Regions from separate parts of the Streptomyces vastus genome, predicted to be linked through region 1. Evidence: riboswitches for the same ligand, from Rfam matches in the RefSeq annotation. Region 1 holds a riboswitch; each other region holds the start of a gene.

Region 1 (2,192 bases):
CCCCTCCGACTGTCAGCCGCCGAGCGTCCGGCCCACCCGTACGTTCCAGCGTCCGGCCCGCCCGCTGAGCTCCGTCGCGGTGAGCGGCGGTACGTCGATCCGCCAGAACGCCGCCTCCGGGGCGCCGAGCGCCCGTACCACCGCGGCCCGTACGATCTCCGGCTCGACGACGGCGAGGGTCCGGCCCTCGAACTGCCCAGCCACATCGAGCCACTTGGCGACCCGGTCGCACAACCCGCGTACGGATTCACCGCCGTGCGGTGCGTACGACGGATCCGCCAGCCAGCGTGCGACCGCCTCCGGTTCCCCGGCGCTCACCTCGGCCAGGCTCGCGCCGCGCCAGCGGCCGACGTCCAGTCCCGCCAACCCGGGCTCGTCCGCGGCGTCGAGACCGAGCGCGGCGGCCGTCTCGCGACAGCGCACGCCGGGGGAGACCAGGGCCCGGTCCACAGCGGGCAACGAACCCTCGGCCGCCTCCGCGAGCCGCAGCCCGGCGGCATCGAGGGAGCATCCGTCGTCGAAACGCGCCTCCCGCAAGGCAGCACTGATCGCTGGTGAGATCAACATCACTCGGCTGGTCATCGGCCCACTCTCGTACTCAAACGCCCGCTCAAAGCCCTTGCCCGCACCGGGAATTGGCGCGTGACCAGGGCAACGGCGCACGCTCCGGCACCGCGTGCGCCCTTGGCCGCCTCCCCGCTTCGCGATACGGTCTCGTCGATATTGACGACGGTTCGACGGAAGCCGGTGAGAATCCGGCACGGTCGCGCCACTGTAAGCCCGTACTGACCGCCACCCGCCAGGGGCGGTTCAGGCCGGGTAAGTCAGACCCGTGGCCGTCGTCCTGTGCACCACCAAGACGGGACGCGAGTTCCCCAGGAGGTCCTGCCACATGGCGCAGTCCATCGCTCAGCCGAGCGCAACCAACCCCGCCGCACCGGCCGCCGTGCCGGCCAAGCTGCCGATCGGCGCGATCGCCCCCTGGGCGGTCTTCTTCGGCATCCTGATGCTGGTCCTGCTCTACTTCGTCGGCGCCGAGCAGGGAGCCACCTCCCTGCTCTCCGGTGAAGGCGTGCACGAGTGGGTGCACGACGCCCGCCATCTGCTCGGCTTCCCCTGCCACTGACGGCGACGAGGAAGCGTACGAGCACATGGACTCAGCAACCGTCAGAAACCTCCTGGTGCGTGGCATGCTCGCGGGACTCGCCGCGGGCCTGCTCGCCCTGGTCGTCGCCTACTTCCTCGGCGAACCACGCGTCGACGAGGCCATCGCCTTCGAGGAGGCACACGCCCACGAGCACGGCGGCGAGGAACTCGTCAGCCGCACCATGCAGTCCACCGCAGGCCTGAGCACCGGCGTCCTCGTCTACGGCGTCGCGTTCGGCGGCATCGCCGCCCTCGCGTACTGCTTCGCACTCGGCAGGATCGGCCGCTTCGGGCCGCGTGCGAGCGCGCTGCTGCTGTCGACCGCGGGCCTGCTCGCCGTCTACGTCGTGCCGTTCCTGAAGTACCCCGCCAACCCGCCGGCCGTCGGCAACCCCGACACCCTCAACCAGCGGACCACGCTGTACTTCCTGATGGTCGTGCTCAGCGTGCTGCTGGCCGTCGGCACGGTAATCCTCGGCAAGCGCCTCGCGCCACGCCTGGGCAACTGGAACGCCACCCTCTCCGCGGGAGCCTTCTTCGTCCTCGTCGTCGGTCTGGCTTACGCGCTCCTGCCGTCCTTCAACAACGTCCCCGAGGGCTTCCCCGGCACCCTGCTGTGGCAGTACCGGCTGGCCGCCCTCGCGATCCAGGTGACGCTGTGGACGGCGTACGGCCTGCTATTCGGGTACCTCGCGGAGCGCATACTGGCTCCGCGTACGGCTGCCGCCCGGCGGGGGAGCGCCACACAGGCAACTCCCGTACCGCAGTGAGCAGTTGAGTCAAGAGATGGGCCCCCGGACAACCGGGGGCCTTTCCTTGTGCCATCCACTGTCACCCACTCCTGCGTGTTCCCAATTTCTGGAACACGTTCTACGGTGTGCGCCGTCAGGATCGGGCGGCCGGAGCAGCAGGCCAGTGGGAGCCCCGTGGGAGCCAGGAGGCGCCGTGCATCTCGAATACACGCCGGAGCAGCAGGAGTTGCGCACCGAACTGCGCGCCTACTTCACCGAGTTGGTACCGGAGGACGTGCACGCCCGGTACGCCGA
Region 2 (2,192 bases), on a different contig from region 1:
CCGGCCCGGTGGAGTCCATCGCCAGCCCCTCGACGGCGGACCGGGCGAGCACGGGCAGCGCCTCGCCCAGCCGGTCGAAATACGAGGCGACGAGCAGCTGCGGCCGGTCGGTGAGCGAGGTGAGATCGCGGTACGCGCGGGCCGTGGCGTTCAGGACGGCGGGGGACAGGTCCTGCACCAGCGCGGGCTCGTCCAGCTGTATCCAACTCGCGCCCGCCGCACGGAGATCGGCGAGCAGCTCGGCGTACACGGGAAGCAACCGGTCCAGGAGTGTGAGCGGCTGGAAGTCGGCCGGGGCGCCGGGCGCGGGCTTCGACAGGAGCAGGAAGGTGATCGGGCCGACAAGTACGGGCCGCGCGGTGTGGCCGAGTGCAACAGCCTCGCGCAGTTGGCCGACCGGCACGCGCGCGTCGGCCGTGAAGACCGTGTCGGGGCCCAACTCCGGTACGAGGTAGTGGTAGTTGGTGTCGAACCACTTGGTCATCTCCAGCGGCGCCACAGTGTCGGCACCGCGTGCCATGGCGAAGTAGCCGTCGAGCGGGTCCGCGTCGAAGGCGAGGCGATGGCGGGCGGGGACGGCACCCGTCATGACGACGGCATCGAGCACGTGGTCGTACAACGAGAAGTCCCCGGTGGGCACTTCGGAGATTCCGGCGTCGGCGAGCCATCGCCAGGCGTCGCGGCGCAAGTCGGCCGCGGTCGTGCGCAGCTGGTCGTCGGTGACTCGGCCGGCCCAGTAGCCCTCGATGGCTTTCTTCAGCTCACGGGACGGGCCCTGCCGGGGCCAGCCGTGCACGGTGGCACGGACCTGTGGGGTGGGGGAGGGGCCGGTCACGTTACTCTGCCCTTCGCGAGTCGCGGTGAGGATCCCGGGACGTCCGACGCGAAGGAACGGCAGATCGGCGAAGCCTGGTCACACGCTGCCCGCCTGCTCCGCCGGCCCTCCCACGAGGCCGCCGAGATCGCCGTACGCACCGGTGGCGCACGGGCAGTTGGCAGGTCTTCGGACTCGCGAGCTCGCCGTGCCCTCCGTACGAGGACACGACACCTACTGGCCGTCGCTTCCCGGATCCGTCGGGCGGATCCAGTGCGTATGACGACGTTCGTTCCCACTCACCGCTGCGGGGCAGTCCCGGATTCCCACCGGGTTCCCTCTTACGACGCCTCCCGCCTGGCGGACGGGGCGAACCAGCTGCTCGGACATCGTACGCACACAACGCGAGTGGAACGCGAGTCAGTTGTTGATGCAGCGTTGATGAAGAGACGCTCGCGAAGAAATGTTCGCGAACAAATCTTCCGGAAGGGTTGTTCGCGTTCTACGCTGCGCGTCATGGCGGACGACGGCACGACCGACATCACCCTCGACACGGCCGCGCTGCGCGTGCTCGCGCACCCCACGCGGCTCGCGTTGCTGAACCGGCTGCGACAGCAAGGACCCGCCACCGTGCGTCAGTTGGCCGCGCACTTCGAGCTGGACTCCGGCGCGGCCAGCTACCACCTGCGGCGGCTCGCGGCGGGCGGGCTGATCGAGGAGGACACGGAGCGGGGAACGAAGCGGGACCGGTGGTGGCGGGCCTTGCACCGGATCTCCGTGCACGATCCGGCCACGGCACCGGACTCCGCAGACAGCCGTGCGTACGCGCAGGCCTTGGCCCTGACTGACGGGGAGACCTTGCGCAGGGTGGCCGCCGAGGTTGTGCCGGTCATGCCCGACGAATGGTTCGGCGTCAGCGGCTTCATGAGCTACATGCTGCGTATGACACCCGGTGAACTTGACGCGATGAAGGGTGAGTTGTTGCGGGTGGTCGAGAGCTACCGGGAGCGCGAGCCCGCAGACGGGGCCGAACGAGTAGCCGTACAGCTGCAGTTGTTCCCGCTGCTCGCCGACGAGGCATGACTGCGCGGCCCGCCTTCCGCGACCCGAACGTCCTGCGCTGGCTGGGCGCCTACACCACGTCGGTCACCGGTGACGTCGCGTACTTCCTGATCCTTTCCTGGACCGCCATCCGCGCCGCCGGTCCCGCACAGGTCGGCGCCGTTCTCGCCGTCGGAGCAATACCCCGCGCCGTCCTCATGCTCGGCGGCGGCGTACTCGCCGACCGCTTCGGCCCACGCCGCGTTCTCCTTGCCAGCGACGTCGTACGGTGCGCGGCGGTACTGGGCGCCGCCGCGCTGACCGGGATCGACGGCCC
Region 3 (2,192 bases), on a different contig from region 1:
CGATCTCGGCGCCCTCGCGCGTGACGAACGAATTGAGGGACATGTTCTGCGCCTTGAAGGGCGCGACCTTGACACCCTGGCGCACCAGCCACCGGCAGATCCCCGCGGTGACGACGCTCTTGCCGGCGTCGGAGGTGGTCCCTGCGACAAGCAGCCCGCCGCCGCTCATGACGTACGCCCCTTTGCGCTCAGCCGCCCGTTGAGAAGCCGTGTCGTGAGGAGCCTTCCGGCCACGCACAGACCGAGGGCCAGTCCGCCCACCCGCTGCGAGAGGCGTACGGCCCGCTCGATGTCGTCGACCTGGACGGCCCGTCCGTCGCCGTTGAGTACCGGCCGGTGCTCAACTCGCCCGCCGTACGAGAGCCTTCCGCCAAGGCGCACGCCCAACGCCCCCGCGAACGAGGCCTCGACGGGCCCGGCGTTGGGGCTCGGATGCTTGGCGGCGTCGGACCGCCAGGCGCGTACGGCACCGCGGAGATCGCTGCCCGCGACGGTCGCGAGCACGGCGGTCAGCCGGGAGCCCGGCCATCCCGCCACGTCGTCGAGCCGCGCCGAAGCCCAGCCGTACCGCCGGTACTTGGGCGATTTGTGCCCGACCATGGCGTCCAGCGTGTTGACGGCCCGGAAACCGACGAGCCCCGGCACACCTGCCACGGCGCCCCACACCAGTGCGCCGACCACGGCGTCGGAGGTGTTCTCGGCGACGGACTCGACGACGGCCCGGGCGATCCCGTCGGCGTCCAGCGCCTGCGGGTCCCTTCCGCACAGGTGCGGCAGCCGCTCCCGGGCCGCTTCGAGGTCCCCGGCCGCGAGTGCCTCGCCGACGGCCCGTGCCTCGCGGCCGAGCGAAGTCCCGCCGACCACGGCCCAGGTGGCGGTGGCGGTCAGTGCGACGGAGGCGGTACGGGAGGTACGTACGGACGTGGCGGCGAGGGCCGCGAGGGATACGGCACCGCCTGCGCATACGGCGGTGTGCAGCGCGCCCCACCCACGGTGGTCCTGCCACAACACCCGCTCCACGGCGCCCGCGGCCCGCCCGAACGCGGCGACCGGATGCCCACGGCGCGGATCGCCGAGGAGCAGGTCACCGAGGAGGCCGGCGGCGGCGCCGTACGCGAAAACGCGATCGGCACGCATGGGGTCAGCCTGTCGCTACGTCAGGCAGAACCCTTTGGGTCCTTGAAACCCTCGTACTCGGCAAACTGATCCGCAACAGGCAGCCGCACATGGCGATATGTCCTCACTCAGGGTGTCCGCGCCCTGGTTCGACGAGACCGACGGCGAGAGTTCCTGGCTCCCGGGAAACTGCTTCCCCGGTGACAGTGGCGGGACCGCGCCGGACTCACACCGGCTTCCTCTTCTGCCGCCGTACTTGGCTCGGGCAGTCCACCACGCCCGCGAACCGCCGTCAACTTGCCGCTGACCTGCGAAGGGAGAGTGTGCTAAGGCCCACACGGGCGGGTGGGGTGCTGGACGTCGAAGGGTGGGGTGCGGGGACGTCAGGCCACGATCAGGTAGATGCCGTACGCGACCGCCGCCGTGCACGCCGTGAAGCAGGCGTACGCGCCGGTGGTCGCGAGGAGCGCGGAGTTGCCGTGGGCGGACGCCGACTCACGCCGGGAGAGGCCGGCGATGCCGAGGGTGAACAGGCCCACGAGGGCGACGGTGACGATGAGGCTGACTCCGAAGACGGAGCCGAGGGCTGCCCAGTCGATGTGCATGGTGTGGATTCCTCAGACCGTGGCGGTGCGGGTGGCGGGCTCGGCGTCCGGCTCTTCGACGGTGCCCGTCGGGGGCGGGGTGACGGCGGCGATGGCCGTGGTCACCACGTCGGGGGTCTCCTCTGCGCCGTCGCCCTCGTTGACGTTCGTGTGGTCGACCACCTCGCGGCGGGAGACGACCCAGATCGCGGCGCTGGACGCGATCAGGAAGACGGCGACGAACGCGGTGCCCCAGGTGCCGAAGGAGGTCACGTACTCCGCGATCGCGGCGGCCAGGGCCGCGGCCGGCAGTGTCAGGCCCCAGGCGACGAACATCCGGGTGGCGGTGGACCAGCGGACCACACCGCCCTTGCGGCCGAGGCCCGCGCCCATCACCGAGCCGGAGACCGAGTGCGTGGTGGACAGGGAGAAGCCGAGGTGCGAGGAGGCCAGGATGACCGTGGCCGCGCTGGTCTGGGCGGCGAAGCCCTG
Region 4 (2,192 bases), on a different contig from region 1:
CCAGGAACTCCTCGATGTCGGAGTGCCAGGTCTCCAGGTAGACGGCCGCGGCACCCTTGCGCCGGCCACCCTGGTTCACGGCGGCGACCGAGGCGTCGAGGGTCTTCAGGAACGGCACGATGCCGTTGGAGTGCCCGTTCGTACCGCGGATCAGCGCACCGCGGGAACGGATCCGGGAGTACGCGACGCCGATGCCGCCCGCGTGCTTCGAGAGCCGGGCGACCTGGTGGTAGCGCTCGTAGATGGAGTCCAGCTCGTCCTTCGGGGAGTCGAGGAGGTAGCAGGACGACATCTGGGGGTGCCGCGTACCGGAGTTGAACAGGGTGGGGGAGGAGGGCAGGTAGTCGAGGCGGCTCATCAGCCGGTAGAGCGCGGCGACTTCGTCCACGGAACGGGTGGTGTCGTCATCGGCCAGTCCGCTCGCCACGCGCAGCAAAAAGTGCTGGGGCGTTTCGATGACGTACCGGGTGATCGGGTGTCGCAACAGGTACCGGCTGTGGAGCGTACGCAGCCCGAAGTACCCGAAGCGGTCGTTGCCTTCGGGGTCGATGAGGCTGTCGAGGCGAGCCGCATGGATCCGTGCGAACTCGGCTGTGCGGTCGGCGATCAGGCCCTCGCGGTGCCCTGCCGCGACCGACTCGGAGAATGACCGCACGTCCTGCGAGGCGGCCTCGGCCGCGATGCTGATGTTCAGCAGCCGGGCGGCCAGCTTCGAATAGGCGGGGTCCTCGGAGATCAGGCCCGCGGCCGCCTCGGTGGCCAGCTCGCGCAGCTCCGCCCCGTCCGCATGGGCGGACCGGCCGCGCAGCGCAGCGGCAGCGACCCGGCCGGGGTCGGTGTCGGGGAGATCGGCGGTGAGGTCGGTCAGGGTCCGCAGCAACGCGGTCCCTGGTGTGTCGGTCTCGGCCTCGGCCCTGTCCTGCTGGTCCTGTGTCGCTTTCGCTGAGACCGGATCGGCCGGCGCGATGGTCACGTGGGGCTCTCCCTCGCTCGGTAAGGGGCCTGCGGGGAGAGGGTGGTTCGGGGTACACGGGCGTACGCGCTCTGCGGCAGCGGGACGCCGCGTCCACCGGCCCACTCCGCGAGGCCCGGACGTCATGGTCGCCCGGGCCGGATCGGCCTGGGCGCGCTGTCGGCAGGTCCTCGGACTGACGCTCGCGCACGCCCCGTCCCGAGGACGGACATGCACAAGTACACCGTTGCGGGACAGTTCCGGATTCGCACCGGATTCCCCTGCGGCGACAGCGAGCATGAGCATACATCTTGTGTTGGGCTTGGGAAGCGCACCCCACATGTTGTGTTGCGTGGTGGGCTCAGGCTGAAGAGCCGCGTGAACAGTGACGGCCTCTACAGCTCCAACTCGTAGGTCAGCAGTCTGATGTCGTCGAGGTGCGGGATCGGGTTCCAGTCGCGTTCCGGAGTGCGGGTGAAGCCGAGACGTTCGTAGATGCGATGGGCTGAGTGCATGGTGCGCTGCGTCGACAGGACGATGCGTACGCAGCCTTCGGTGGCCCGTGCGCGATCTGTGCAGGCGCGTACGAGCGCCTCTCCGACACCCCGGCCGCGGGCCTCCGGGGCGACGGCGAGCATCCGTATCTCGGCCTCACCGGGTTCCGCGATGTCGGCCATCGGTCCGCCGGAGGGTACGAACGTCACGCCGCCCAGCACGCGGTCGTGCTCGACGGCGACCAGCACCACGGCCGCGGCGGCCCGCTTGCCGACGTCTCGCAGCTCGCCCAGGTACTCGTCGCTTTCTCCGAAGTCGAGCAGGCCGTCCCCGAGATAGGCCTGTGCGGTGATCTCACCGAGGGTCTCGTACTCCTCCGGGGCTGCCCGCCTGATCGCGATGTCCATGCGGTGCAGTGTGCATCAGGTGTACGACAACGGCCCTGCGGTTTTCCCCGTACTGGATCTCAGCACGGGGGCCTCAGCCCACCCCTGGCCATTGCGGCAGCGTAGCCACGAAGTCCTTCACGAAGTCACGGGGTCCCGGGCCGAGGGCGACGCGGCCCGTGACGGCCCTGCGGGAGGTGAGGACGGGGGAGTCTGCGTAGTAGACCTGCTGTGCGGCTGAGGGGATGAACACGGTCTTGCCGCGGGTCAGTTCGCTCGCGGACTCGACGATGACCGCGCCCTCCGCGACGGTGATGAACGACTCGTCCGCGCACACGCCCACCGCGAGCGGATCGTGC

The links. Region 1 has a riboswitch for cobalamin ahead of ABD357_RS15175 (CbtB domain-containing protein). Riboswitches for the same ligand answer to the same signal wherever they lie in the genome.
Region 2: linked by a shared signal. The riboswitch ahead of metE (5-methyltetrahydropteroyltriglutamate--homocysteine S-methyltransferase) and the one ahead of ABD357_RS15175 (CbtB domain-containing protein) in region 1 are both predicted to bind cobalamin.
Region 3: linked by a shared signal. The riboswitch ahead of ABD357_RS24645 (cobalamin biosynthesis protein) and the one ahead of ABD357_RS15175 (CbtB domain-containing protein) in region 1 are both predicted to bind cobalamin.
Region 4: linked by a shared signal. The riboswitch ahead of ABD357_RS11750 (ribonucleoside-diphosphate reductase subunit alpha) and the one ahead of ABD357_RS15175 (CbtB domain-containing protein) in region 1 are both predicted to bind cobalamin.

Annotation. Positions count from the first base shown of each region.
Region 1 covers NZ_BAAASJ010000031.1:170,520-172,711, forward strand. Annotated here, with positions in the region: gene ABD357_RS15170 (histidine phosphatase family protein) at 13-582, opposite strand; cobalamin riboswitch at 693-855, shown strand; gene ABD357_RS15175 (CbtB domain-containing protein) at 893-1,126, shown strand; gene ABD357_RS15180 (CbtA family protein) at 1,152-1,916, shown strand; gene ABD357_RS15185 (acyl-CoA dehydrogenase family protein) at 2,092-2,192, shown strand, end outside.
Region 2 covers NZ_BAAASJ010000125.1:349,225-351,416, reverse strand. Annotated here, with positions in the region: gene metE (5-methyltetrahydropteroyltriglutamate--homocysteine S-methyltransferase) at 1-835, opposite strand, end outside; cobalamin riboswitch at 978-1,208, opposite strand; gene ABD357_RS43945 (ArsR/SmtB family transcription factor) at 1,331-1,897, shown strand; gene ABD357_RS43940 (MFS transporter) at 1,894-2,192, shown strand, end outside.
Region 3 covers NZ_BAAASJ010000059.1:59,211-61,402, reverse strand. Annotated here, with positions in the region: gene ABD357_RS24650 (cobyric acid synthase) at 1-169, opposite strand, end outside; gene ABD357_RS24645 (cobalamin biosynthesis protein) at 166-1,137, opposite strand; cobalamin riboswitch at 1,263-1,406, opposite strand; gene ABD357_RS24640 (hypothetical protein) at 1,500-1,721, opposite strand; gene ABD357_RS24635 (inorganic phosphate transporter) at 1,734-2,192, opposite strand, start outside.
Region 4 covers NZ_BAAASJ010000026.1:23,640-25,831, forward strand. Annotated here, with positions in the region: gene ABD357_RS11750 (ribonucleoside-diphosphate reductase subunit alpha) at 1-973, opposite strand, end outside; cobalamin riboswitch at 1,118-1,258, opposite strand; gene ABD357_RS11755 (GNAT family N-acetyltransferase) at 1,348-1,854, opposite strand; gene ABD357_RS11760 (nucleoside hydrolase) at 1,928-2,192, opposite strand, start outside.